4 regions of the Clostridium sp. 1001283B150225_161107_B6 genome follow, and region 3 is predicted to be linked to each of the others. Evidence: predicted binding sites of a transcription regulator. Region 3 holds the regulator's gene; each other region holds the start of a gene.

Region 1 (7,503 bases), on a different contig from region 3:
GCAACTCACTGGAACGGTGCATGCTGCATTTTGCCAACTATGAGAAGCACACGGAGTATGATGAGGATAAGAAATGCTGGGTCTGCTCCATTTACTATGATTTGGCGGATGAGACAGAACTTCTCATTGATATCCTATCCTTTGGACCTGTGGTCCGCGTACTGGGTCCGCCCTCCTTTATAAGGCAGATTCAAAAACGGGTCAGGAGACAGCATGAGCTGCTCTACGGGGAAATCACGTAAAAACAGATACAATATAAGAAATAAAAAATGGATGCTGTCCTGGCAGCCCGGGTGTTGTTTTATACACCCGGACCGCCGGCAGCATCCGTTTCGTTTAAAGCTCCCTGTTTTCATTTAAAGCTCTTTACTTCCTCTAAAGCTCCCTGTTTTCCTCTAATCTTAAAATCAGATTCTTAATCAGTTCATCCTTACTCCTGAATTCCATTCTGACACCCGTAATATACCGGAAGGCTTCCTCCCATTCCCCCATGGAATAAGATGATATGCTGACCGTTCGAACGGCATATATAATATCGTCTATATAAAACGGACTGTGAAGGTCCGAAAGGTACTGGCAGCCTGATAGATTCTGCAATCTGGCCAACAGCCCCCCCTGGGATTTTTCTGGCATCATACGAAACTCCTATTCTACTTTCTGCATGTATATCTCCAATTTCTGCTGTGCAATCTATACATTGCAATTATATATGACATTTGTCGTAAAATCAAGGAAATGCAACCTATTTATTGCATATTCCGGAGGAAGCCATGGAACAAAAATTAAAGCAGGATTTAAGGATAGGGCCAAACATCCGAAAATACCGCCTGCAGTCACACCTTACCCAGGAGCAGGTCACTGCAAAGATGCAGCTGATGGGGCTCAATATTTCACGCAGCATATATTCCCAGATAGAAGGCGGCACTTACAATATTCGAATCTCCGAGCTGGTTGCCATGAGAGAAATCTTTAACATTAACTATGAATCATTTTTTGAGGGCATCACACTGAATCCCAAGGATATACAATAACCGGAATGACATGAACAGGCCGCCTGTCAAACGACAGACGGCCTGTTCCAAACACAAAGGATAAAGGTATTTACCCGCAATGGGTACGAATTATTTACCGTAGTATGCTTTTAAATACATTTCTTTAATCTCGCTCATAAGCGGATATCTTGGGTTAGCGCCGGTACACTGGTCATCAAATGCCTGCTCTACCATGTCGTCCAGCCTGTCTAAGAAGTCTTTCTCATCAATTCCGTAATCCTTGATGCAGGACTTAATGCCAACAGTCCTCTTAAGCTCCTCAATCTTGACAATCAGCTTCTGGACTGCCTCAGCATCATCCTTTGCCTGGATTCCGCAGAACCTTGCGCACTCTGCATACCTTTCCTGGGTATGAGGATACTGATACTGTGAGAATGTGCCCATCTTGCGCGGATTCTCAGCCGCATTAAAATCAACTACCAGGGAAATCAGCAGTGCATTTGCAACACCGTGTGGCAGGTGATGGAATGCGCCCAGCTTATGGGCCATGGAATGGCATACGCCCAGGAATGCATTGGCAAATGCCATACCGGCCATACAGGAAGCGTCCGCCATCTTCTGACGGGCCTCAACATTTGCAGGCTCATTGTAAGCGGTTGGGAGGTAATCAAATACATTCTTCATGGCCTTCAGTGCAAGGCCGTCTGTATAGTCGGTAGCCATGACGGATGCATATGCCTCCAGTGCATGGGTCAGTACGTCAACGCCGGATGCGCTGGTCAGGCCTCTTGGCTGGCTCATCATGTTGTCTGTATCAACGATTGCCATGTTCGGCAGCAGTGCGTAATCTGCCAGAGGATACTTGATGCCTGTCTCCTGGTCCGTGATAACCGCGAACGGGGTAACCTCGGAACCTGTACCGGAAGAAGTGGGAACAGCGATGAAATATGCTTTCTCACCCATCTTCGGGAAGGTGTATACACGTTTTCTGATATCAATGAAGCGCATGGCCATATCCATGAAATCCACTTCCGGATGCTCATACAGCACCCACATAATCTTGCCTGCGTCCATAGCGGAGCCGCCGCCCATGGCCAGGATTACATCCGGCTCAAATTCCCTCATAAGCTTGGCGCCTGCCTGTGCATTGGCCAGTGTGGGGTCAGGCTGTACATCGGAGAATACGGTATATGTGATGCCCATCTCGTTGAGACGGTCTGTGATGACATGGGTGTATCCGTTCTTATACAGGAAGGAGTCTGTTACGATGAACGCCCTCTTCTTACCTAAAACGTCCTTCAGCTCTTTTAATGCTACAGGCAGACAGCCCTTCTTAAAGTAAACCTTCTCAGGTGCACGGAACCACAGCATGTTCTCTCTCCTTTCAGCAACGGTCTTGATATTCAGTAAGTGCTTGACCCCAACGTTCTCAGATACGGAGTTGCCGCCCCAGGAACCGCAGCCCAGTGTTAAGGACGGAGCTAACTTGAAGTTGTACAGGTCACCAATGCCGCCGTGGGAAGAAGGAGTATTGATTACAATACGGCAGGTTTTCATCCTCGCTGCATGCTTTAATATCTTCTCTTCTTCATTTACATTCACATACAGGGATGAGGTGTGGCCGTAGCCGCCGTCTGCCACCAGACGCTCTGCCTTGTCCAGGGCCTCGTCAAATGTCTTGGCCTTATACATAGCCAGTACAGGAGACAGTTTCTCATGTGCGAACTCTTCGCTGATGTCAACAGACTCAACCTCGCCAATCAGAATCTTGGTATCCTCTGGAACCTCAACGCCTGCCAGCTTGGCAATGGTTGCTGCCTTCTGTCCCACAATCTTGGCATTCAGGGCGCCGTTTACGATAATGGTCTTGCGGACCTTATCAATTTCGCCCGGCTTTAAGAAATAGCAGCCTCTGTATTCAAATTCTTTTCTGACGTCGTTGTAGATGGATTCCAGAACCGTTACGGACTGCTCGGAAGCACAAATCATACCGTTGTCAAATGTCTTGGAATGAATGATGGAGTTAACTGCCATCTTAATATCTGCCGTGTCGTCGATGATAACCGGTGTATTGCCGGCGCCAACGCCCAGTGCAGGCTTTCCTGAAGAATAAGCAGCCTTAACCATGCCGGGGCCGCCTGTTGCAAGAATCAGGTCGGCATCCCTCATTACCTCGTTGGTCAGTTCCAGTGAAGGAACATCAATCCATCCAATGATACCTTCCGGTGCGCCGGCCTTAACAGCTGCATCCAGAACCACCTTGGCTGCCGCAATGGTGCAGTTCTTGGCACGCGGATGTGGGGAAATGATGATTGCGTTGCGTGTCTTTAAGGCAATCAGTGTCTTGAAGATAGCTGTGGAAGTAGGATTGGTGGTAGGAATAACAGCTGCAATCAGGCCGATTGGCTCGGCAATCTTTTTAATGCCGTATTCCTTATCTTCCTCAATTACACCAACTGTCTTGGTGTCTTTGTATGCATTGTAGATATACTCTGCTGCGTAGTTGTTCTTGATAACCTTATCCTCAACCACGCCCATGCCGGTCTCTTCAACTGCCATCTTTGCAAGTGGAAGACGCATTTTGTCAGCCGCGCTTGCTGCTGCAAAGAAGATTTTGTCTACCTGCTCCTGTGTAAAGGTAGAAAAAGCTTTCTGCGCTTCGCGCATTGCATTCATTTTTGCATTCAGTCCGTCTACGCTGTCAATGATTTCCGGAACAACCTGCTCGATTTTCTTTGCCATTTCCTTATCCTCCATTTTCCTTGTGTTTGTTTCAGTACATTTAGGCTGTACCTGCCTGTCAAGTCATTTTAAATTGCTGCTTAATTTGTATTGATAATTAATTAACAATCTCACTGTTTGCATTATATACCTTCGTTAAAAAAATGTCAATATATAAATGAAAGATTTTATAATTTTTTTAGGAGGAAAAAAAAAACAGCTATCCTCTGTTGGCTGTAGAGGATAGCTGCAACTAAAAACATAAAACTTATAGATAACTTTTTAACAATTCCACCTTATCCAGCCGCTCCCAGGGCAGGTCCAAATCATTGCGGCCAAAGTGACCATAAGCAGCTGTCTGCTTATAAATCGGACGGCGCAAATCCAGCATCCTTATGATTCCGGCCGGACGCAGGTCAAAGTTGGAACGGATGATGTCCACCAGCTTCTCATTGCTCAATTTACCGGTTCCGTAGGTATCCACCATGATGGAGGTAGGATGGGCCACCCCGATGGCATAGGACAGCTGGATTTCGCACTTATCAGCCAGGCCGGCCGCCACGATGTTTTTGGCAACATAGCGGGCTGCATATGCAGCAGAGCGGTCCACCTTGGTGCAGTCCTTTCCGGAGAATGCGCCGCCGCCGTGACGCGCATAACCGCCGTAGGTGTCAACGATGATTTTACGGCCGGTCAGCCCGCTGTCCCCCTGGGGTCCGCCGATTACAAAGCGTCCCGTAGGATTGATAAAGAACTTTGTGTTCTCGTCTATCATATTCTGGGGAAGCACCTGGTCAAAGATGTATTTTTTCACGTCCGCATGAATCTGTTCCTGGGTCACGCTCTCATCATGCTGTGTGGATAATACCACGGCATCCAGACGGACCGGCTTGTCGTTCTCATCATACTCCACCGTTACCTGGCTCTTGCCGTCCGGACGGAGATACTTAAGCGTGCCGTTCTTGCGGACATCCGTAAGGCGCTTTGCCAGCTTGTGGGCCAGGGAAATAGGATACGGCATGAATTCCTCTGTCTCATTGGTGGCAAAACCAAACATCATGCCCTGGTCTCCTGCTCCGATGGCGTCCAGCTCCTGGTCGGACATCTTGTTTTCCTTTGCCTCCAGCGCCTTATTCACTCCCATTGCAATGTCCTGGGACTGCTCGTCAATGGCCGTAATGACACCGCATGTATCACAGTCAAAACCATATTTGGCACGGTCATATCCAATCTCACGCACGGTCTCGCGCACCAGCTTCTGAATATCCACATAGGCGTTGGTGGTTATCTCTCCCATGACAAGAACCAGTCCTGTGGTGGTAGCTGTCTCGCATGCCACACGGCTCATTGGGTCCTGCTCCATCAATGCGTCCAAAATCGCATCGGATATGGCATCGCACATTTTATCCGGATGCCCTTCTGTTACGGATTCAGATGTAAAAAGTCTTCTCTCCATTTTTAATCTCTCCTTCTTGTTCAGATAAATGATTAACAGCAGCTGTAACATCAACCATTTACAAAAAACAAAGTCCGCAGCAATTGCGGACTTGAAAATATCTATAAATCTTCAAATCCTCTTATTGCTCGACCAAGCATGCTTTATCCTACCAGCATACTCCTCGCTCAGGCTGGCACCTTCCGGCCCTTTCGCATATCATGCCGATATACTCAACCGGGGTTGCCGTGACTTCACAGGTCCTTTGTACCTCCATCACTCTGAATAAGGGATATTTACGAACTCTTTAATTGTAAAATGTGTTACCTTCCATATCTTATAGCAATTATATATATATGTCAATACTAAAATTTATCATTGCCCGTTCTGCCATTGCCTTCCCATCCTGATTTTACCTTATGGTAATCCTCCCCTGGCCGGCCGGGTTCCCATACTCAGATGTCACAAAACCTCCCATCCGCCTTATATAGGAAGATAAGATATCCACATCCACCATGACCTCATCCCGGATTACATTACATCCCCGGAACATGGTCATGCCGTCACCGCCCTGTTTCAGCATATAGTTATGGGACGCCACGGTATATGTACCGGCCAAATCAATGGGCTCTCCCCCCACCTTGATGTCCGTTACCCTGTAAGCGCCTGACACACCGGTAAAATTCCCCTTGTCGTCTGTCCGGACACCTGATTTAACAGATGCGTCAATGGTGTAGGTCAGACCGGACACCTGAAGGAAACCGCCGCTCTCTTCCGGATAATTCCTGGACGCCATTTCCAGTGCATCCTTAATCTGCTGTCCCGTTGCCTCGATGACACATCCCATATTTCCATAAGGGAACACGGCCAGGGTGTCGTTATAGGTAATGTTACCCGGTTTAATAATGCTCCGGATTCCTCCTCCGTTGCTGAGTCCGATATCAGCCCCCAGCTCCGCACGGTAGGCATCCGCTGTCAAATCCCCCAGATTGGTTTCTGCATTTCTGATCCTGCGCTGCCCTGTGGCAGGGTCATTGACCGTCAGCTCGTAAGATGTGGTGCCCAGAACAGTCTTTAATGTCTCATTGTATTGGTTCTCAATGGACCGGATGAACCGGATGGTTCCATAATCCGCAGCCTTTCCGTCCTCATTGATAACGCTCTGGCCGGGAATCACAAGCTTAAGTCCCACAGGGATTACGTCAGCATCCTTTATCTTATCCAGGTTGCTGTTATAAATGTCAATCCAGCGGCTGTAGCTTCCCAGCTCCCTTTTTGCAATCCTGCTCAGGGAATCATGGTCCTTTACCGTATATTCACTGGCCAGGTCCGCGGCAGGCACCTTGGATACCAGCTCAGTCCGGATGGAACCGTCGGCAGATATGGTCAGCTTTCCAATATGATTCAGCTTGGTTCCTGTCTGGGTCAGGACCACATTCTGTCCATTCTTATTCTTTATGTTCTCAGACGGTACAGTCTCATGGGAATGGCCGTCAATACATGCGTCAATTCCCGTTGTATTGGCAATCACACTGACGGATGACCACTTCCGGGTAATACCGTTTTCCCCGAGATGGCCTGCCAAAACCACATAATCAGCTCCGGCTGCCCTGGCTGCATCCGCACTGGCCTGTACCTGACTGTACAGCCTCTGTCCGCTCTCATCCTCGCAAAAGGAATACAGATAATTTCCCTGGCTGTCCTGGAAATATGCAGGCGTGGATTTTGTAAAGCTTTCCGGCGTGGTTACTCCCACAAATGCCACCTGGGTATCCCCGTATACAAACATCTTGTATGGAGCAAACACAGGCGCTCCTGTGGCGGTATGTAAGAAATTGCAGGAATAATACCCGCAGTTTAATTTACCGGCCAGCTCCAGGAACCTGGACATTCCATAATCAAACTCATGATTGCCCGGAACCGCAAAATCATATCCCACGTAGTTCATAATATCAATCAGATAACCGCCGTCTGAAAGCGTGCCAATGGGCGCCCCCTGAATGGCATCCCCGGTATCAACCAGGGTCACATAAGGGGTCTGCTGCTGCATCTGCTTCTTGTACAGCGCCAGACCGGCATAGCCGATGTTGTCATCCACCCCGCAGTGGACATCATTGGTATACAGCACCACAATATCCCTGTCCGCTGCCAGGGCTGTCATTGGACTGCCTGTCAGAGGCAGGCCCGTCACGGCTGCTGCGGCCAGGACAATTGCAAGAAACAAACCCTGCAGCCATTTATAGCTCCTGTACTTCATGATTCTCCTCCTTTTCCCCTACTCCGTCAAACCTTACACAACGTATATCATACAGCCATCATATCACATTTCCAGTAAAAAACCATAAAAAACAGCAG
Region 2 (7,503 bases), on a different contig from region 3:
CGGAGCTTCAGAAGACCATGGAATCCATTATGGCACTGGACACACAGCTTCAGGCATCCCAGGACACGCTGCTTACGTATCTCAGCCTGTATAAGAGTTCCAGCGCCAAGGCCAGAAGACTTTATGATGAGGAACTGGATGCGGAAGAGCTGGAAGACATGGATGATGCAGATTATGGAACTTCCGGCGGTGGAAGCCATTCATCCTCCGGCGGAGGCGGCAGCCAGGGAAGTGACCAGAATAGCAGCCAGGACAATGGTCAGGGGAATGACCAGGGCAGCGGAAATTCCGGCAGCAGTGAGGATGGGAAGGATAATCCAGATGGAGGTGCCGGCGGAAACGGGACTGAAAGCGGGAGTACCGGCGGAAGCGGAAATATCGAAAACGGAAGTACCGGCGGAGGCGGAAACACCGAAAGCGGAAGTACCGGCGGAGGCGGGAGCACCGAAAGCGGGAGTACCGGCGGAGGCGGGAGCACCGAAAGCGGGAGTACCGGCGGAAGCGGAAATACCGGCGGAGGCGGAAACACCGAAAGCGGAAGTACCGGAGGAAGCGGAAACACCGAAAGCGGAAATACCGGCGGAAGCGGGAACGAAGGTGGGAGTACCGGCGGAGGCACAGCCGAAAGTGGAAATACCAGCGGAAGCGGGAGCACCGAAGGCGGGAGTACCGGCGGAAGCGGGAGCATCGAAGGCGGAAGTACCGGAGGAAGCGGGAGCACCGAAGGCGGAAGTACCGGCGGAAGCGGGAGCACCGAGAGCAGAAGCACCGGCGGAGGTACAGCCGAAGGCAGCAACACCAGCGGAGGTTCATCTGCAGATGGAAATACCGGCAGCAGTACCCCGGATGCAGGTACAGTCATTGGTTCCGCAAAGAATACAGGAAAGTCCGGCTTGTCCGGTTTGATGGCAGGCGCGTCCATAGAGAAAAAGAGCGCCCCGCTGTTAAGCAGTCCCAATCCGGCGGATGCAGCGGCAACCATTGAACAGTCCCTGTATGAAAAGGTAGAGGTCCTCAAGGATTTATCAGCCCAGAGCAAATCATTGACAGTGAAGATGTCAAATCTGATGGACGATACATCTGATTCAGCAAAATACAGTGCAGAGATAGTTGACAACATGGATTATCTGATTGAGGATTTGAAGGCTCTCAACGATTCTCTGGATGTATATTATCCGGACCTCCAGACAGCCCTGGATGATTCCCAGGAACTGGTGCGCCGCACCACCGACGCCCTGAACAGCGGAATCAGCACAATGACCATCATCCAGAACACACTAAAAGACAGCAGTGATGATTTTGACGCAGCTGCCAGAGACAGTCTGCGCGGCAGTATGGAACTTCTGGATAAGAGCCTGAACATCCTGGACAGCACCACAGTGATGCGCCAGGCAGGACGCACCATGAAGGATACCATTGACAATGAGCTGGATAAGTTTGATACAGATAACCGTTTCCTGTTTATGGACCCGTCTGCAGACAAGGTATCCTTTACTTCGGACCGGAATAAACCGCCTAAGACACTTCAGATTGTCATGCGCACCGATGAAATCAGTGTGGATGATGACACGGCCAAGACCGCGGACGCGGAAGTGGCCAAGACCAAGGAAAGCCCCTTAAGGCGGATGTGGAACGTGTTGGTACAGATGTGGAAGGCAATGGTAAGCATTTTCAAAAACAGGTAGAAGACGGACTGAAAATTTGATATACTGTCCATAGAAGCAGCGGGCAGTGCAGCAGGACTATGGCTGCACTGCCTGCTGGCGTGAAGAGATAGTTACAAAAGGACACAGGTACCAGGGCCTCACTATGCAGTACCTGCCTCAGGAGGAATATCATGGCCGTAACAGGAAAGCAGGAGAAAACAAAATACAAGCTGGCGGAATCCGTCAAGGAGTGCATGAAGACAGCGCCCGTGGATAAGATTACGGTCAAGAACATTGTGGAGGGCTGCGGTGTGACCCGGCAGACCTTTTACCGGAACTTTCTGGACAAATACGACCTGATAAACTGGTATTTTGATAAGCTGGTGCTCCAGTCTTTTGAGCAGATTGGCATGGGGCACACGGTGGGAGAGAGCCTGACACAGAAGTTTGAGTTCATTCTCAATGAAAAGGTGTTTTTTACAGAGGCTTTCCGCTCCGATGACAGGAACTCGCTGAAGGAACATGATTTTGAACTGATTCTGCAGTTCTATACGGACCTGATTGCCAGGAAGACCAGCCAGCCCCTGGGCCAGGAGCTTCAGTTCCTTCTGGAGATGTACTGCCAGGGTTCCGTATACATGACTGTGAAGTGGGTTTTGGGAGGAATGAAAGACTCGCCCGTGGAAATGTCCGATAAGCTGGTGGAAGCCATGCCGCCAAAGCTGGCGGAGGTTTTTGAGAAACTGAAGCTTCTTTAATCCATGGACATCTGCTGTTGAAACAGAGACGTAAAATAGTAATTGTGCATAATTCCAGATGGTGAAACTGCACAAACCTTTAAGGAAAGTGACAGACAGGGATGTTTGTCACTTTTATTTTAAATTCCGTGTTGTTATAATATTAACAAAAGCAACCAAGCAAATCCGCCGACACATGAAATGGGGCCGGCGGCGTACCGTCAAAGTAAAGGAGAAGAGAATCATGGCAAACAGAATCGTATTAAACGAGACATCCTATCATGGCGCAGGCGCAATCCAGGAGATTGCAAATGAGGCAAAGGCAAGAGGTTTTAAGAAAGCATTTGTATGTTCCGACCCTGACCTGATTAAGTTCAATGTAACCTGCAAGGTGACAAAGGTGCTGGAGGATGCAGGACTTGCCTACGAGATTTATTCCAATATCAAACCAAATCCAACCATTGAGAACGTGCAGACCGGCGTTGCCGCTTTCAAAGCATCCGGCGCAGACTATATTATCGCCATTGGCGGAGGTTCCTCCATGGATACATCCAAGGCAATCGGCGTCATCATCACCAACCCTGAATTTGAGGATGTAAGAAGCCTGGAAGGCGTTGCTCCCACCAAGAATCCATCCGTGCCGATTATTGCAGTTCCCACTACGGCAGGCACCGCGGCGGAAGTTACTATTAACTACGTAATCACGGATGTGGAGAAAAAGCGCAAATTCGTATGTGTGGATACCCATGACATCCCGGTTGTGGCAGTGGTTGACCCGGAAATGATGTCCTCCATGCCAAAGGGACTGACAGCCGCCACCGGTATGGATGCCCTTACCCATGCAATTGAGGGCTATACCACGAAGGGGGCCTGGGAGATGACTGACATGTTTAACTTAAAAGCCATTGAAGTCATTGCCCGCAGCCTGAGAGATGCGGTGGAGAATAAGCCTGAGGGCAGGGAAGGCATGGCTCTGGGCCAGTATCTGACCGGCATGGGATTCTCCAACTGCGGTCTGGGAATTGTGCACTCCATGGCTCACGGACTGGGCGCTTTATATGATACCCCTCACGGCGTTGCCAATGCCATCATCCTGCCAACGGTTATGGAATACAATGCACCCTGCACCGGCACCAAGTTTAAAGACATTGCCATTGCCATGGGCGTAGAAGGCGTTGAGAACATGACTGAGGATGAATACCGCAAGGCAGCAGTGGACGCAGTGAAGAAGCTGTCCTCTGATGTAGGTATCCCGGCTGACTTAAAGGAAATCGTAAAGCCTGAGGATGTGGATTTCCTGTCACAGTCCGCAATGGATGACGCCTGCCGTCCGGGCAATCCAAAGGACCCGTCCTTTGAAGACATTAAGAACCTGTATCTGTCATTGATGTAAATACATAAGCAGCCTATGGCATAAAAACCATGGCACAAGAAAAGCCGCAGGACACCCCCATATCGGGATATGTCCTGCGGCTTCGATATTGTCTGCCCATAGCTCAGCTACCGCCCGCGGCCCAGCTTTCGCCCGTGGCCCAGCTTTCGCCCGTGGCTCAACTTTCGCCCGCGTCCCAGCTACCGCCCCGCGGCCCGGCTCTGCCTTACAGCCAGGCCTGCCCCGGCGCCAGCTCCTTGCTGAAAATACGTCCCCGGTCTTTTTCGTATTTTGCCTGATGATATTTAAAAAGCATTTTTCCATCCTCCATAAGACCCAGGATTTCGATTTTGCCGGTGACATGGGACATGGCGTAGCGGATGCATTTGCCCTGTCCGTTCTGCATGTTCTTAGCCCCCTCCACAATACGGCAGCCTTCTGCCAGGGGAACCTGGAACTGGCCCTTTACACCGGATACGGGACGGCACTGGAAAATGTAATAGGGAATGACGCCGTATCTTGTCAGGTCCTTTAGAAGGTTTCCAAGTATCCGCACGTTGTCATTGATTCCTTTTAAAAGTACGGTCTGGTTTTTTACTATGACGCCTGCCTCATTCAGGCACCGGACGGCTTTTACTGCCTCGGGAGTCAGCTCATTTGAATGGTTAAACTGGGTCACCACATAGATTTGCTTGATTTTTGCATAGGAGGCCAGAATATCCAGAAGTTCCGGGTCATCGTAAATCCGCATGGGAAGCACCACAGGAGTGCGGGTGCCGAAACGGATTAAGTCCAGATGGCTGATGGAGCTGAACACCTCCAGATACCGGCGTATGGTTTGGTTGCTGTTCAGAAAGGAATCCCCGCCGGAAATGAGCACATTGGTGATTTCCGGGTGAGAACCGATGTAGGCACCCATCTCATCCACGTTTCCGGCTGTCTCGTCATCGGATATTCCCACCAGCCGTTTGCGGAAACAATGCCTGCAATACATGGCGCACCGGTGGGTGGACAGGATAAGCGCTGTCTGCATATATTTGTGCTGCAGGCCGGGAAGCACGGTGTTGTCCGCTTCCCCGCTGGTATCAAAGTCCCCGGACAGGTCGGTTTCACGAATGGAGGGAATGGACATCCTGAACACTGGGTCCTGTTCCGGATTGTTCCAGTCAATGAGGGACAGATAGTATCTTGGGACTGTCATGGGAAAGAGTTCCAGGATTCGGGTCATGTGTTCCTCCTCCTGGCTGCTAAGCCTCATATACGTTCTCAGTTCCTCGGCGCGGGTTACGTTGTTTCTCAGTGTTTCATTCCAATTCATCCAATCATCCCCTTCATTCATTATTTTTTCTATTATAACATCAGAAACAGCTGCCCGGATGAATAAAAAGTAAAAATTTTGTAAATAATAGAATATTCGGCAAAGCTTAAAATTCAGCTTAAAATTTTATATCATTTAAACTTTTTTGTATATGGTATTCCACGGCGCTCCATGGTAGAATGAAAGAATCTGAAAAATCGATATAAAAGGAGTGTGCGATATACATGGGAATGCAGATTACAGTAAAGGATAAAAACGGTGCGGTGAAGGCAGAGGCCGCAGGAAAAGAACAGGCTGTCCTGGCGTGGAAGGGCGAATACGGGGAGGGAGACAGGATTATATTCTCCCTGCCGGAAAAGAACTGTTTCTATATCATGCGTGTGGATGATACCATGGACGAGTCATTCATTTACGCGGCCGGAGATGAGCTGGTCTATGAGGTTCCCTTCGCAGAGGGCAAGACATCCTATAACCCTAAGTCATTTACAGGGGAGCGCCACTATCTGACAGTGCGCTATGCCTTGGACTATGAGATTAGCTCCTACCGCAACCTGGCAAAGAACGTCATGGACCAGCACAAGGGCCAGGGCTTTTATCCCCATGCCCACGCCAATGTTGAGACAAGGGGAGAGGCTGTGTTTGCGGCCCGCAACGCCATTGACGGGGTGACGGCGAACCTGTCCCACGGAAAATGGCCCTATGAGTCATGGGGAATCAATATGCAGGATGATGCCCAAATGACACTGGAGTTCGGCCGTCCCGTTGATTTTGACCGGATTGTCCTCTATACCAGGGCGGACTTCCCTCATGACAACTGGTGGGAAAGGGTGACATTTACCTTTTCAGACGGAACCTCTGAGACAGTGGAGCTTGAAAAGAGCGTGGAACCCCACATCATCAGTCTGGAGCGCAAAGGCATTACATGGCTTACCTTTGGGCAGCTCATCAAGGCGGACGACCCCTCTCCTTTCCCTGCCCTGACACAGATTGAGGTCTATGGCCGGGAACATGAGGCCGCCCGTTAAGGCGTTCCTGCCCGCTTTTGGAAAATCAGCATAAAAATGGAAAAACAATATACTCAATAATCGGATAATACTGCGGTTCCGTTCCGGAGATTAATTGTAAATATATGTATCTCCGGGAGAAATTTTACACATAATTTACATAGACTTTACATTACTGGCGGGAAACGATATTGACGACATATGAAATATCCCGTATAATGAGTATGTGTAAAGAAGTCGTAAAGATATGGTAAATAATCAGGAAAAGAGGCTATAGATATCATGGGAAAGGCCCTGTGTGACGGATGCCGCAAGCGTGTGATAAAGGAGGCATAACCTGCAATTTTTGGTTTGGGATAGCGGGCTATGCCCTATTTTTGCCCATTTTTACCGGAAATTGCCGGGAATACACCGGATTATCCATTAAATGATAATATAGTAAAAGCTTATTTCCTCGGACAAAAGGAGAAAACACATGGGAGTAGAATTGGTTTTAAGCCTGCTGGGCGGCCTGGCCCTGTTCATGTACGGCATGCAGATGATGAGTACCAATCTGGAGGCTGTGGCTGGAAACCGTATGAAGCAGATATTGGAACGCCTTACGGCAAACCGTTTTCTGGGAGTGCTGGTGGGCGCCGGAATCACGGCCCTGATTCAGTCGTCTTCAGCCACAACCGTCATGACCGTTGGATTCGTTAACTCAGGTCTTATGACACTTAAGCAGGCTGTATGGATTATCATGGGTGCCAATGTGGGCACCACTATTACGGGACAGCTCATTGCCCTGGACATAGGGGCGCTGGCTCCGTTAATTGCCTTTGTGGGCGTTATGTCCCTGATATTCGTAAAAAATAAAAAGGTACAGCATGTGGGAGGCATCATTGCCGGTATCGGTGTCCTGTTCATCGGCATGGGCATGATGAGCGATGCCATGGTTCCGCTGAGGGATTCTGAGACCTTTATCCATATGGTGACCAAGTTCTCCAATCCTCTTTTGGGAATCCTGGTAGGCGCGGTGTTCACGGCCATCATCCAGTCCTCCTCCGCGTCTGTGGGTATTCTTCAGGCCCTGGCCATGGGCGGTGTTATCAACCTTCACAGCGCCGTGTTTGTGCTGTTCGGACAGAATATCGGTACCTGCATCACGGCCCTTCTGGCCTCTGTGGGAACCAGCCGCAATGCAAAGCGCACCACGCTGATTCACCTGATGTTCAATGTGATTGGCACAGCCCTGTTCGTGACCCTGTGCATCCTGACTCCGTTTACGGACTTTGTGATTGGCCTTACCCCTGATAATCCGGTGGCCCAGATTGCAAATGTCCATACCATTTTTAATATCAGCACTACCTTGATTCTTCTGCCCTTTGGCGCGCTTCTGGAGAAGATTGCCATTGCAATCCTTCCGGATAAGGCTGTGCCTGTTAAG
Region 3 (7,503 bases):
CTGGGGCATCCGGCCTGCTTTACGCCACACTAATAACATATGATTCAGACGTTCTCTTTGAGCCTGGTAGGCTTTTACATATATCCGAAGCCCTGGTAAATATCGTTAAAATAATCCTTTTGGCCAATGGCCTTCCCGTCCCTCAGATAGACCCTGGGGACCCGTTTTCCGATTCCGCAGATGATTTCGTAGTGGAAACCGCCGCCCAGACGGGCCAGCTCCTCCACCGTGATGCATTCATCCCCATCCCTTCCAATGAGGGTGGCCTGGTCCCCTTCCGCTGCCTCCGGAATGTCCGTTACATCCGCCATAAACTGGTCCATGCATATTCTTCCAAGGATTTTTGCCCGTTTCCCCCTAATCAGCACCGTGCCCTTATTGGAGAGACTGCGCGGATAACCGTCCCCGTATCCCACCGGAATGGTGGCCACCCGCATGGGACGGTCTGCCACAAAGGTGCCTCCGTAGCTCACGGCCGTACCGGGCTCAATGGTCTTTATGTATGTGATAAAGCTCTTAAGCTCCATGGCCGGAACCAGCTTTACCCTGTCCTGAGCCACCTCATCAGAAGGATACAGACCGTAAATGGAAATCCCGGCCCGCACCATATCCAGTCCGTTGGAGTCCAGCCCCTCCACAATGCCGGCGCTGTTGGAGCAGTGGCGGACCGGTATATCCAGGCCCCGGCTGCGGAGCATTTCGCAAAAATCCCTGTATGCCCTGTACTGTGCCTCATAAAACGTCTTATCCGCCTCGTCAGCCCTGGCAAAATGGGTAAACATTCCCTCAATGCGGATACCCGCAAGCCCGGATATCCTGACTGCCTCCTCTGCCGATGCCTCGTCCGGCGTCATGCCAATCCGGCTCATGCCTGTGTCCACGGCCAGATGGATGCTGGCCCTGGCGCCGTTCTTTACAGCTGTCTCCGATAGCTTCCTGGCCTCCTCATACCGGAACATGGCCGGACGTATATCATACCGGACCAAATCTTCAAAGCGGCTCTCATGGGTCACGCCCAGCACCAGAATCATTTTCTGTATGCCGTGGCGGCGCAGATTGATTGCCTCGTCAATGGTCGCCACCGCATAGCCTTCCACATAAGGGGCAATGGTTCCGGCCACCGGAACGGCCCCGTGTCCGTACCCGTCTGTCTTTACCACACCAATCATGGAAGTGGCTGGCCCAAGGCTGGCCTTCATTGCCCTCATATTGGATTCCACCGCATCCAGGTCAATGGCTGCGTAAACTCTGCTGTAAGAATTCATGGTTGTTGCCTCCTGTGTCATGTCCCCCTTTTCACGGGGACCCTCTTGATTGTATTTTAATTCATAGACCCGGCCATCACACTGCCGACCGCATCCGCCAGTTCCGATGCCAGCAGGCTGTGGGCGCCGCTTTTAGAGGCGGCCGCGTCTCCCGCCCGCCCGTGCAGGTATACGCCCAGGCAGGCGGCCTCCTCCTCCTCCATGCCAATGGCTATCAGTCCTGCTATGATACCTGTGAGCACGTCTCCTGAGCCGGCCTTTGCCATGGCGCTGTTGCCGCTGGAGTTGATGTACAAATTCCCGTCCCGCCCTGCCGTGACCGTGGCTGCGTCCTTCAGCACACAGGTAAGGCCGTAGCGGCCTGCATACTCCAGGGCCGTGCCTGCCAGGTTTTCCTTAATCTGCTCTATGCCCTCCCCCGTGAGCCGGGCCATTTCCCCCAGGTGCGGGGTCACAATAATGTTCTCCGTATAATAGGATGTCAGATAGGGATGGCCAGCTATGGCATTCAGGCCGTCCGCGTCAATGATGACCGGCACAAAGGCGCTGGTCAGTATATCCTCCACCAGATACTCCACGTAGGGTCCGTTTCCCAGTCCCGGTCCCAGGACCACCACGTCGGCCCATTCCATCTGGGCTTCTATCATCTTCCGGAATTCCTCCCTGCCCTCCATGAGCTGGTCCGGGGTGTAGGCGGCTATAATGGCCTCCGGCAGGCGTTCCTGGAGTATCTGCCGGTTTTCCTCCACCGTAAGGAGCTTTACCAGCCCGGCCCCTGTCCGGTATGCAGATAAGGCGCTCAGGTAAGCGGCCCCGCACATATTCCTGGAGCCCGCCACAATCAGTACCTTTCCAAAGGTTCCCTTGTTGGAATAAGCAGGACGCCTGGGAATCCGTTTCAAGTCCTCATCCCCGTAGGTAACGGCAAAATCCCCTGCCGCCGTTCCCTCTGCCGCCTTCACCGCCTCCAGGGCCTGAACGGGAAATCCGATATCAGCCACTTCCACCTGCCCTGCATATTCCCGTCCCGGATACAGGGCTGTCCCGGTCTTCTCCCATCCAAAGGTAACGGTTACATCCGCCTTCAGGGCAATGCCCATGACAATTCCCGTATCCCCATGGATGCCTGAAGGAACATCCACTGCCACGGTACGGCGTATGGACCTGGCCTCCAGCATCTCGATGCACTGCCTGTACTCTCCCTCAACCGGCCTGCTCAGTCCCACGCCGAACACCGCGTCAATGAGAAGGCCGCACGTTTCCTTTTCCCCGTCCTGCCAGGGCGAAGAGAAAAGGCCCACATTGGCGGCAATGGAAAGCTGTGCTCTGAATTCCTCTGTTCCTCTTTCCGGATTCCCCACCAGGAATACACGCACCGGATACCCTTTTAAATGAAGCATTCTGGCTGCCGCCACGCCGTCGGCCCCGTTGTTGCCGGTGCCGCATACAGCCCACACCGTATCCCCCTTCTCCCAAAGGCGCTCTGCTGCCCGGGCCACCTCAAGAGCAGCCCGTTCCATCAGGACCAGGGATGGGATTCCCACGGTATGGATGGTATATGCGTCAATGGCCTTCATCTGTTTTCCCGTTACCAGCATCCTCATATGACTGTACCTCCTTTATCCTTCCCTCTCCCACTGCAAATGCCATGGCGTATTCCCCTGTGTTGGTGATGGAAACCTCCAGGCGTTCCATCCCCATCTCCTTAAACCGCGTAAGGGCCCCCCGGTAAAGGCGGACATAGGGCTTGCCCAAATCGTCCCTGAGCACCTCCACGTCAATGGGCATAAAGGTGCGGAATCCCGTTCCCAAAGCCTTGGCCACAGCTTCTTTCACAGCAAAAGAGCCGGCCAGCTTAGAGGCGGACCCCTTTGCTTGCCGGCTTTCCATATCTGTAAATGTGCGCATCACAAAATAATCCTTTTTACAGGCTTTTTCCATGCGGCTGATTTCAATTAAATCCGTTCCAACTCCAAGTATCATGGCGCTGACTTCCTAAACATTTACTTTAATGAATTTCTCTGCTCCTCCTGCTGGTCATACATACTGCTGACCCGGTAGGAAAGGCGCATCAGGCTCTCGGACAGATGTACATTTTCAACCACCACATCCTCCGGCACCACCAAATCCGTATGGGCAAAGTTCCAGATAGCCCTGATTCCCGCATTCACAAGGCGGTCCGCTATCTCCGGCGCCTTTGTCTTGGGAATGGTCAGCGCTGCAATCTGAATCTCATTCTCCCGGATAAATGTCTCCAAATCATCCACGGAGCGAATCTCAATTCCCCTGATAACAAGTCCAATCAGTTTGGGGTTAATATCAAACATTCCCCTGATGACAAAGCCCCTGCGCTCAAAATTCGTGTAGTTGGCAATGGCCTGTCCCAGGTTTCCTGCTCCGATGATAATTACATTATGCTGTCTGTCAATTCCCAGTATCTTAGCGATTTCCGAATAGAGGTACTTTACATTATAACCATATCCCTGCTGTCCGAATCCGCCGAAATTATTCAAATCCTGACGGATTTGAGATGCAGTCACCTTCATTCTGGCGCTCAGCTCGTTGGAGGATATACGCTCCACACCTTCCTCTATTAATTCACCTAAATAACGGTAATAGCGGGGCAGCCTAGAAATCACTGCCTTCGAAATCTCCTTGCGTTCCATGATGTATCCACCTTCCCATTGTGCAATTCTATCAAAACTCTAATAGTACTATTATAAACACACGTCAAAAAAATGTCAAACACGTTTACATATGTTCTTGAAAAAATCGTTCCCTTATATTATACTTGTGAGAGCAAAATATGTCGTTTTTAAAGGAGTTTACCATGATTTTATCATGCAGCAATATAAGCAAATCTTTTGGGGAGAAACATATATTAAAGCAGGTTTCCTTCCACCTGGAGGACCATGAGAAGGCGGCCATCGTGGGAATTAACGGCGCCGGCAAGTCCACCCTCCTGAAAATCGTCATCGGGGAGCTGGCCCCTGACGAGGGGTGCGTTGCCCTGGGCAAGGGCGCCTCTGTGGGCTATCTGGCCCAGCACCAGGACCTGGACAGCGGCAGCACCATCCAGGACGCCCTGCTGGAGGTCAAACGCCCCATTCTGCAGATGGAAGAACGCATCCGCTCCCTGGAACTGGATATGAAAAGCGCGTCCGGCGAACGCCTGGAAGCCATGCTGGAGGAATACAGCCGCCTGACCCACCAGTTTGAGCTGGAAGGCGGCTATGCCTGCCGCAGTGAAATCACCGGTGTATTAAAGGGACTGGGCTTTGCCGAGGAAGAATTCACAAAGCCCATCAATACCCTTTCCGGCGGGCAGAAGACCCGCGTGTCCCTGGGCAAGCTTCTTCTGACCAGGCCGGACATCCTGTTTCTGGACGAGCCAACCAACCACCTGGACATGGAATCCATTGCCTGGCTGGAGACTTACCTTAAGACCTACAGCGGCAGTGTAATCATTGTTGCCCATGACCGGTATTTCCTGGACCGGGTGGTGACTAAAATCGTGGAGCTGGACAATGGAACCGGAACCGTATTCAGCGGCAACTACACTGCATACAGCGACAAAAAGGCCATGCTTCGGGATGCCAGAATCCGGGCATACTTAAATCAGCAGCAGGAAATCAAGCACCAGGAGGCGGTAATTGCCAAGCTGAAATCCTTTAACCGTGAGAAATCCATACGCAGGGCCGAGAGCCGTGAAAAGATGCTGGATAAGATTGACCGGCTGGAAAAGCCCATGGACATCGACGACTCCATGGACATCCGGCTGGAGCCGGATGTGGAAAGCGGCAAGGATGTGCTTACAGTCACCGGCCTGAGCAAATCCTTTGACAGCCAGACCCTGTTCACGGATGTGGACTTTGAAATCAAGCGGGGGGAGCGGGTGGCCATCATCGGCAACAACGGAACAGGCAAGACCACCCTCCTTAAAATCATCAACCAGCTGCTTCCGGCTGATACCGGCGAAATACGCCTGGGTTCCAAGGTCCATATCGGCTACTACGACCAGGAACACCAGGTCCTTCATATGGATAAGACCCTGTTTGACGAAATCCAGGACACCTATCCCACCATGAACAATACCCAGATTCGCAATACCCTGGCCTCCTTTCTCTTTACGGGGGACGATGTGTTCAAGCTAATCCGCGACCTGAGCGGCGGCGAGCGGGGCCGTGTCTCCCTGGCCAAGCTGATGCTGTCCGACGCCAATTTCCTGCTGCTGGACGAGCCCACCAACCATCTGGACATCACGTCCAAGGAAATCCTGGAAAGCGCCCTGTGCCGTTACACCGGAACCGTCCTCTATGTGTCCCACGACCGGTATTTCATCAACCGCACAGCCACCCGAATCCTGGATTTGACCGGCCAGTCCCTGATTAATTACATCGGCAGCTATGACTACTATCTGGAGAAAAAGGAGGCTGTGGAAGCGGCCTTTGCGGCCAGGAACAGCCGTTCATCATCCGCCTCCCGTACCTCCCGGTCCGCCGGCAGCCCTTCCCAGGGCTCCCAGAATGACCTGAAGCTGGAGTGGAAGGCCCAGAAGGAAGAACAGGCCCGTATACGCAGGATTCAGAACGAGCTCAGGAAAACAGAGGATTCCATCCATGCCCTGGAGACAAGGGACAGTGAGATTGACGCCCTGCTCACCAAGGAAGAGGTCTACACCGATGTGCCGCGGCTTATGGAGCTGAATAAGGAAAAAGAGGAAATAGCCGGACAGCTAGAAACGCTGTACCTGCACTGGGAAGAATTAGCCGAGGAGGCCTGATGCCGCAGAAAGGAGCTGCTACATGAAACTGAAACGTATATTTGCCCTCATAGGCGCCATTGGGCTGGCCGGCCTGTTTATCCTGGCCATTGTGCTGGCTGCCATGGGAGCGCCGAAGAATTATCTCATGGCGGTTATCTTCTCCCTGGTTTTCATACCCATTATCATGTATGCCATGGGACTTATGACCAGGGTGCTGAAACCATCCGACCCCTTTGAAGATATGGACGGAGATGCCGGAGGGAATCCCCTGCAGGATAAAACAGACATGGATTCAAAGGATGATTTGAGAGAATCCAAGAGAACCAAATAAATGACACTCCCCCTGTGAAAGACTTTTTTATTGATATGTCTTCCACAGGAGGAGTGTTTTAACTTGACAGCCCCTTTACCCAGAACACGCCCAGCATAACCACAGACAACAGGGCCGCGCCCTCATAGGGGAACCGTATATCCAGGACGCCTGCGGCCCGGGCCATGAACCCCAATACCAGCGGTGAAGAAAACTGTCCCAGACTTCTCATAAACATAATGACGGAACCGGCTGCCAGGGACTCCTCCTTCTCACAGGCAATACATGCCTCTGCGTTAAAGGTGCCCACGGCCGAGGCAAGGGCTATTCCAAACAGTACCAGACCCAGTATGGTAAGTGCCAGGCTGTTCTTTGCATATAGAGAAAGAAGTCCGCCAATGGCGCACAGCCAGATGAAGGTACTCATATATCTTCCCAGGATATTTTTCAGCTTTCCGATACAAAGCCCTGTCACAAGGGAGCTTACGGTCTGGAATGACATAATGATTCCCACTTTTTCCCCGCGGATTAAACCCTCCGAAAGAATGATGGCGGAGCAGTTGTTCAGTATGGCAAAATAACCTACAAACACCACAAACGTGCCAATTCCATAGACCCATATCTTCTTAATGACGCCAAGGGTTCCAAAGCTATGATGCCCGGCCCCTGCTGGAACCCCATTTTCATTCCCCGCAGCCTCATTCCCCGCAGCCGTTACATCGGGAATATGCTTCAGGCACAGCCACAGACATGGGATTCCAAACAGATACACCAGGAACACGGCTCTCCAGGAAATGGCAGCCAGATACCCGGCCAGCACCATACAGATAATGGACGACACGCTGGACCATATGACAATTCCTCCATTTAAGCGGTGCTGTTCCTCCCTGGTAAAAAAATAGGACAGCAGCCCCACTGACAGCGGCATCATCAGCCCATATCCGGCTCCAATGAGGATTCTTGTAAGGACCAGTGTGTAAATACCGGTGGCCAGACCGCCCAAAAGACCGCCCGCCAGGAACAGGACCAGCCCTGTTCCGCAGAGCTTCCGGACCGAATACCGTCTGCTGAGCCAGGTAAAGGGAATGGCTGCTGCAATCACCATCAGTGACGGCAGGGATACAATCATCTGTACCAGCACGCCGGGGGCATCCGGAAAGGTC
Region 4 (7,503 bases), on a different contig from region 3:
TCCACACAACTGTCCTGGCACCCTGTAATGCATCCTTATAGAGAGCAATGGTCTTAGGCCCAATGTCAAATCCTGACCAGCCTGCATCAATTACATCCACTACTTTATGCTCTGTTTCGTTGGAGAATTCCTTTCCTTCCACATGGTCAACAGGAAGCAGCAGCTTAACGCCCTTCTCCTCTGCCTTCTTAATCATCTCCAGAGCATAATCCAGTTTATCCGCCTCGCATAAGGAGTTGCCGATTTCCTGGCCCTGTGCCTTTGCAAAGGTATAAGCCATGCCGCCGCCGATTATCAGGGTGTCAACCTTGTCAAGCAGGTTGTTGATTACATTAATCTTGTCGGAAACCTTGGCGCCTCCCAGGATGGCAACGAACGGACGAACCGGGTTCTCTACGGCCTGGCCTAAGAACTTGATTTCCTTCTCCATCAGATAGCCAACCACATTCTCCTTGGTGAATCTGGTAACACCTACGTTGGAGCAGTGCGCCCTGTGGGCAGTACCGAACGCGTCGTTTACAAAAATGCCGTCGCACAGGTCAGCCAGTTCTTTTGCATACGCCTCGCTGGCAGCATCGCCGTCTTTGAATTTAGTCTCTTCAATTCTGTAGCGTGTATTCTGGAGCAGCAGAACCTCGCCGTCCTTTAAGCCGGCAGCAACCTTCTGTGTCTCAGGTCCTGTTACCTTGGCATCGTCCACAAACTTAACCTCTACGCCCAGTCTCTCGCTGAGAGCAGGAGCAACCGGTGCAAGGCTCATCTCCGGAACAGGCTCGCCCTTTGGTTTTCCCAAATGGGAACACAGAATAACCTTAGCGCCCTGGTCAAGCAGCTTCTTGATAGTAGGGATGGCTCCATCGATACGGTTATAGTTCTGGATAACGCCCTCCTTTAACGGAACGTTGAAATCGCAGCGTACCAGTACTTTTTTGCCCTGTAAATCTTTTAAATCATCAACTGTTTTCTTGTTTAACATCGTCAAATCCCCTTTCAGAGTCATTCTTACTTTTGGCAAACAATCGCCCGCAGGCAGGGCCGGCGGACCATTGCATGTAACAAAGGGCCCGGCCCAAACGACCGGACCCTTCATGAGTCTACTTAAAAATCACTGTCCTGTTGTCACAATTAGCCTAACTCAGCAAAGTACTTGATTGTCCTTACCATCTGGCTTGTGTAGGAGTTCTCATTGTCATACCATGAAACAACCTGAACCTCGTACAGGTCATCCGCAATCTGAGCTACCATGGTCTGTGTTGCATCAAACAGAGAACCATATCTCATACCGATAACGTCAGAAGATACAATCGCATCCTCGTTGTATCCAAAGGACTCGCTGGCAGCTGCCTTCATAGCGGCATTGATGTCTTCCTTTGTAACGCCAGCCTTCTTAACAACAGCTGTTAAGATTGTGGTGGAACCGGTTGGTACAGGTACACGCTGTGCGGAACCGATTAACTTGCCGTTCAGCTCTGGGATAACCAGGCCGATAGCCTTAGCAGCACCGGTGGAGTTAGGAACGATGTTGGCTGCGCCGGCTCTTGCTCTTCTTAAATCGCCTTTTCTGTGTGGTCCGTCCAGAATCATCTGGTCGCCTGTGTAGGCGTGGATGGTGGACATGATACCGCTCTGGATAGGAGCATAATCATTCAGTGCCTTAGCCATAGGAGCCAGGCAGTTTGTTGTACAGGAAGCAGCAGAGATAATCTTGTCATCAGCTGTCAGTACATTCTCGTTTACACTATATACAATAGTAGGAAGGTCATTGCCTGCCGGAGCAGAGATAACAACTTTCTTAGCGCCAGCTTCGATGTGAGCCTGAGCCTTGTCCTTAGAGCAGTAGAAACCTGTACACTCCAGAACAACATCTACCCCGATTTCGCCCCATGGAAGGTCAGCAGCCTTTGGTTCCTTGTAAATGGTAATCTTCTTGCCGTCTACAGTGATGGAATCCTCTCCAGCCTCAACAGTGTGCAGTCCCTGGCCATAAACGCCGGCATATCCGCCCTGTGCTGTATCATACTTTAACAGATGAGCTAACATCTTAGGATCGGTTAAGTCATTGATAGCTACTACATCGTAACCTTCTGCTCCGAACATCTGACGGAAAGCCAGACGTCCAATACGTCCAAATCCATTAATCGCTACTTTTACTGCCATGATTCAATTCCTCCTAGTTTGTTAAAAAATATATTATTGTTAAATATTAATCAACCTCTCTCTATTGTAATCAATTTCTAATGAATTGGCAAGTCCTTTTTTTATTTTTACGGATATTTGACCTTTTTATACTAAGAAAATACTGGAATCTTGCCATTCGGGTATTTTCTGCTATAATGTTGTTATGAAATGCGTATGAAAATGCTGTTATGTATAAAAATGCTCTTATTTTCGTAAAAAAGTCATTACTTATAGAAGCAAAGGAGAAGCTCCAATGATATACGACTGCCATCTGCACACTGAATTTTCCGGTGACTCCAACACCCCTATAGGTCTGCAGATTGAGAAGGCCATAGAACTTGGCATGAAGGAGATGTGCATCACCGACCATCACGACTACGACTCCGGATTCTGCGACTGCGATTTTATTCTGGATATTCCAACCTACCTTACATCCCTGCGCATGCTCCAGGCAGAGTACAGGGACCGCATCCGCATCAACATTGGAATTGAACTGGGGCTGCAGGACCATCTTAAGGAATATCTGGAGCACTTTGTAAAGCGTTATGGTGATTCCTTTGATTTCATCATCGGTTCCAGCCACTTTGTAAAGAGCATGGACCCGTACGACCCGGAATACTGGAATAAGCGGGGAGAGGTGCCCGGCTTTGAGGACTTCTTTGAAGCCTCCCTGATGCGCGTCAGGAACCTGTGTCACACCTTTGATTCCTTCGGCCATCTGGATTATGCGGTGCGCTACGCCCCCCACCAGAATGACTTTTATGACTACCAGCACCTGAGCCGGTGGATTGACCCCCTGTTAAAGATTCTCATTGAAAACGGCAAATCCCTGGAGTGCAACACAGGCGGTTTTAAGTACGGCCTGGGCCAGCCAAATCCCTGCCGGGAGATTCTCATCCGCTACCGGGAACTGGGAGGCGAGATGATTACCATCGGCTCCGACGCCCATACGCCGGAGTACGTAGGCTATGCCTTTGACACCTGCCGGGAACTGCTGCTGGACTGCGGCTTCAAATATTTTACTGTGTATCATGGCAGGAAACCGGAATTTGTTTTGCTTTAGTAATGACGGGGGCGGGTTTTCCTGCCCCCTCCCCATAATCTCATCCAGCACTTTCTGTCTTCATAGCTGCCTTCACATCCTTCAGAAACTGTTCCCAGGCATCTTCGTTTTCCACATAATATTTAGGACAGAGCTTTCCATTAACATCGTAATGGCGTATGACGTCCTTCGGGGTCAGCTTCAGCTGCCTGCACAGGAAGGCTGTCAAATCCACCACGGATTTATATGTGGCATCATTGAACTTTCCGCTGTCATCCGGATGGCACACCTCGATGGCAACAGTGGTGTTGTTCAGGGGGGCGTTGGCGTAGGCAATTTCGCTTACCGGAATGCACTGGATGACCTCGCCTTCCAGGCCCACCACGAAATGGCTGCTGGCAGAAGAACCGCTCTTTTGCGGGTCCTGGTCCGCCAGGCTGTCGAAATAGTCCCTGTTATTCTTGGCTGTGGAGCCGGGGTTGGCCACATAGTGTATGACAATTTTATCCACCTTCTGACGCCCCACATCCGGCCTGGAAAAAATGTTCTTTCTTATAAAATCCTGTTCCACGTAATCCGGCACTTCCACTGCTTTCAAATCCACGGTATAGGGCCGCTCCCAGCCCCAAAGGTAATAGCCTCCGCCCAGACCGGCCCCTATGCCCAGCACCAGCACCAACAAAAGCGCCAGGACGGGCACGCCTTTTTTAGAACCTTTCCGGCGTTCTCCTGAACCTGCATCCCCTGTTTTTTTCGTTTTCCGGGGACGGTCCTCCTGTTTTCTGTTGTCTGTTTTCTCCTGCCCTGTCCTGGCAGCAGGTTTCCGGGCCTGGGGCTCCCTGTCTCCCATACCGGGTTTCCTCCTGGAAACCCGGTCGCGCCTGGGTCTGCCCCCTATGTAGGAATCCCCCACAGGAGGATTCTGCCGGCCTGCCAAGGGCCTGTCCGGCTCCAGCGGTACCTGCCGGATGTCTTCGTAATCATTCATCCCATCTATATCCTTGGTACGTTCCTCTCTCATGCTTTTGTACACCTCTCATTGTTCCTGTCTCACTGATTCTGTCACATGAACAATATAACATTTTTCAGCTTAAAACACAATGGATGTTGCATTTTATGAATCAATCTGTAAAATCTTAAAATAGATGCAACTTTATCATTGCCTCAGACGTCTAACAGTCAGAAGGATATGAAAGGAGGATGCAGATACATGGGCTTCCACAACCATACGGCGGAAACAGAACGTCTCCTTACGGAAAATTATGAACGATACTACCGCCTTGCATTTAAATTAATGCGTAACGAAGATGATGCCCTGGATGTGGTCCAGGAAAGCGCCTACCGGGCAATCAAGGACTGCAAAGGGGTCAGAAATAAAGACTACCTTTCCACATGGATATACCGAATCGTAGTCAACACCAGCCTGGATATGCTGCGCAGGAAAAAGAAAGAAACCCCCACAGAAGAAATGCCGGAAACTCCGACAGAGGATTATTACCAGGACCTGGATTTAAAACAGATGATAAACCAGCTGGATGAAAAAAGCAGGACCGTCATCATACTGCGGTATTTTGAGGACCTTAAATTAGAAGACATTGCTGTCATAGTAGGTGAAAATCTCAACACGGTAAAGGCCAGGCTTTACCGCACCCTGAAACGGTTAAGACTGGAACTGGAGCCGGTGCCGTCAGGCGGTAACCAGAACCATTTTTCAGAAAGGAGCCATGCTCATGAAACAGGAAGAAAGCAGACAGATGGATAAGTTGAAATCAGAATATGAAAGCATACCGGTTCCAAAGGAAGCAAAGGAACGCATGCTTGCGGGCATTGCCCAGGCAAAAAAAGAACAGAAAGGCGTGATTATCATGAAATTTGCTAAAAAGACAGGCGGGGCTGCTGCTGCTGCCATGATTGCCATAACCGTACTGGCCAATTCCACACCGGCCCTGGCCAATGCAATGGAACAGATTCCGGTCATTGGCTCCATTGCAAAGGTAGTGACTTTCCGCACCTATGAAGATAAAAAGGATAATTTTGAGGCTGATATCAAGGTTCCCCAGGTAACCATTGAAGGAACCGAAGGCGCCCAGGTTCCTGCAAACAAGTCCATTGAGGAATATGGCAATGAACTCATTGCCATGTACGAGGAAGAACTGTCCAAGGACAACGGCGAAGGACACTATGGTCTGGATTCCCGCTACGAGGTGGTAACGGACAACAGCAAATACCTGTCCATCCGCATTGACACCACTCTTACCATGGCCAGCGGGGCCCAGTTCGTCAAGGTATTCACCATAGATAAGGCCACCGGCAATGTCATTTCCTTAAAAGACCTGTTCAGCGGCCGGCCGGAAATGCTGGATGCCATCAGCGCCAATATAAAGAGCCAGATGGCGGAACAGATGGCACAGGATGAGTCTGTTGCGTATTTCTACCAATCCGATATGCCGGATGAGGATTTCAAAGGACTGACAGGCGACGAGAGCTATTACTTCAATGAAAACGGCGAACTTGTGATTACATTTAATGAATATGATGTTGCGCCGGGTTACATGGGCGCTGTACAGTTTACCATTCCCGGTTCTGTCACAGGTACGTTTTAAATACTGAATCCGTCCATGCATATTTTCCATCCCCGCCTTCCATACTAACCATGAGGTGATGAAGATGATAGAGAGAGATGAACTTCCCATTGGCTTTACCATGGAACTGGCCATGAACCCGGAAGCCATGAGCCGTTTTTCCGGTCTTTCCACGCCGGAACAGGAACAGGTGGTAAACAGGGCCAGAAGCATAAAAAGTCATGAGGAAATGCGCAACTACGTGGAAAATATGTTTACGGAGGGATGAGGCACATGGAAGGTATACAGGTACCGGGAAGGCAGGAGCCTGACAGACAGGGCCCTCTGGAGCTTCCAGGCAGAAACAGCAGCACCTATGGGGATGGGGACATTCCTGAAATTGATTTACCCTGCGGCGACAACGCCACACATGATTTCCCTCAGGAATTTCCTGAAAACCGCATGCAGTCCTGATGAACCAGGGCTGCATTTTTTGTATGCCTGGCAGCAGTGACAGCCAAAAAGCGCAATGCCCGGAAAGCCGTGAATACGGCCCTTCCGGGCATTGCGCCGGTATGTGTTCCTATTATGGCACAGTCCCCGCGGACTGTACTGTCTGCAAAACGGAGGAGGAGGGATTTGAACCCTCGCGCCGGTGCTACCGACCTACTGGTGTTCGAAGCCAGACCCTTCAGCCACTTGGGTACTCCTCCAAAAAAATGCCAACTACTGCATTATACACTAAAATCCGTGTTTTGTGTAGTAGTTGGCGTTAATTTTTTAGACATTTTCAGCACAGTTTCAAACTATCTTAAAAACAGCCTCTAAATCCGGCTAATTTGCCGGTGCCTGCATCTCGGTATACTCTGCCGGGTTTGGAGCCGGAACATCCACGGGCTGGCCCGGGTCTGCGATTCCAACATCGCCGTCCAGGTTCACGCTGAAGGTCTCGCCCTGCATGGTCATATCCATATCCATCTTAAGACGCATCTTAATGCAGTCCCCGGCCGGGTTAACCACGTACTCGCCGCGGATATTGTGAAGCTTCATATCAAGTCCGTCCAGCATACCTGACAATCCGGTAGAGCCAAGCACCATCTGCATGTACTCGTTCATCCTGGCATCGTTAATGGTATAGCCGATGACCTTGTTCTCGCCCTCATCCCACAGGTTGAAATCTCCAATTAAATCCTCCGGCACATCAAAGGCATTGGATGACGCCATGGCCTGATTCATCATGTCGCCCATGGCCATGGGATACTTCACCTTCTGTCCCAGCATATCCATATAGGTGTAGCCGTCCATATAATACATGGAATAGGTAATGGGCTCGCTGTCCGGAACTGTCATACGGCAATAGGCCATATAGCGCAGCTGGCTGGGGTCCTGCATATGATTCATCTTCATATTCATCTCCAGCCTCATGTCCAGGGGACCCACGCCTTCATTTTCAAGTAAGCTGCCTGTCATTTTAATCTTGAAATCGTAGAAAGCGTTCATATCCGTCATGTTCTGGTTCCTGGCTTCCACTGCCTTATACAGCTCCAATGCCTCCTGTGACTGAGCCGCATAAGCGGTCATGGGACATAACAGGGCTGCTCCCAGAACCACTGCCAGCAGGCGTTTCATTAATCTCATGTAATCCCTCCTTATCTTGAACAAAACTTTGGTGTTATGTTCATTGTAACGCATGGGGTTTTATTTGTAAATGCGGAAGGAATT

What was found. Region 3 encodes Rex, which represses fermentation and respiration genes when NADH is low (regulators of the CRP and FNR family bind a similar motif). Its sites were predicted from a motif close to ATTGTTAANNNNTTAACAAT; they were not measured.
Region 1: a site for Rex is predicted at 3,824-3,843, ahead of adhE (bifunctional acetaldehyde-CoA/alcohol dehydrogenase). Genes of this name have one in related genera too.
Region 2: a site for Rex is predicted at 2,535-2,554, ahead of fucO (lactaldehyde reductase). Genes of this name have one in related genera too.
Region 4: a site for Rex is predicted at 2,193-2,212, ahead of gap (type I glyceraldehyde-3-phosphate dehydrogenase). Genes of this name have one in related genera too.

The regions. Positions count from the first base shown of each region.
Region 1 is NZ_JADNMD010000009.1:44,308-51,810, reverse strand. It holds gene I2H39_RS19170 (WYL domain-containing protein) at 1-242, shown strand, start outside; gene I2H39_RS19165 (hypothetical protein) at 376-636, opposite strand; gene I2H39_RS19160 (helix-turn-helix transcriptional regulator) at 771-1,031, shown strand; gene adhE (bifunctional acetaldehyde-CoA/alcohol dehydrogenase) at 1,122-3,734, opposite strand; gene metK (methionine adenosyltransferase) at 3,982-5,169, opposite strand; SAM riboswitch class I at 5,310-5,440, opposite strand; gene I2H39_RS19145 (5'-nucleotidase C-terminal domain-containing protein) at 5,561-7,405, opposite strand.
Region 2 is NZ_JADNMD010000005.1:173,020-180,522, reverse strand. It holds gene I2H39_RS14250 (methyl-accepting chemotaxis protein) at 1-1,685, shown strand, start outside; gene I2H39_RS14245 (TetR/AcrR family transcriptional regulator C-terminal domain-containing protein) at 1,838-2,404, shown strand; gene fucO (lactaldehyde reductase) at 2,628-3,776, shown strand; gene I2H39_RS14235 (KamA family radical SAM protein) at 3,982-5,073, opposite strand; gene I2H39_RS14230 (carbohydrate-binding protein) at 5,298-6,098, shown strand; gene I2H39_RS14225 (Na/Pi cotransporter family protein) at 6,553-7,503, shown strand, end outside.
Region 3 is NZ_JADNMD010000004.1:310,902-318,404, reverse strand. It holds gene alr (alanine racemase) at 75-1,265, opposite strand; gene I2H39_RS12765 (NAD(P)H-hydrate dehydratase) at 1,322-2,869, opposite strand; gene acpS (holo-ACP synthase) at 2,829-3,248, opposite strand; gene I2H39_RS12755 (redox-sensing transcriptional repressor Rex) at 3,269-3,931, opposite strand; gene I2H39_RS12750 (ABC-F family ATP-binding cassette domain-containing protein) at 4,096-6,048, shown strand; gene I2H39_RS12745 (hypothetical protein) at 6,071-6,361, shown strand; gene I2H39_RS12740 (MFS transporter) at 6,420-7,503, opposite strand, start outside.
Region 4 is NZ_JADNMD010000002.1:673,567-681,069, reverse strand. It holds gene I2H39_RS08180 (phosphoglycerate kinase) at 1-976, opposite strand, end outside; gene gap (type I glyceraldehyde-3-phosphate dehydrogenase) at 1,126-2,157, opposite strand; gene I2H39_RS08170 (histidinol-phosphatase HisJ family protein) at 2,432-3,241, shown strand; gene I2H39_RS08165 (peptidoglycan recognition family protein) at 3,282-4,241, opposite strand; gene I2H39_RS08160 (sigma-70 family RNA polymerase sigma factor) at 4,431-4,982, shown strand; gene I2H39_RS08155 (DUF3298 and DUF4163 domain-containing protein) at 4,951-5,823, shown strand; gene I2H39_RS08150 (hypothetical protein) at 5,888-6,070, shown strand; gene I2H39_RS08145 (hypothetical protein) at 6,076-6,255, shown strand; tRNA gene I2H39_RS08140 (tRNA-Ser) at 6,406-6,494, opposite strand; gene I2H39_RS08135 (DUF6612 family protein) at 6,616-7,419, opposite strand.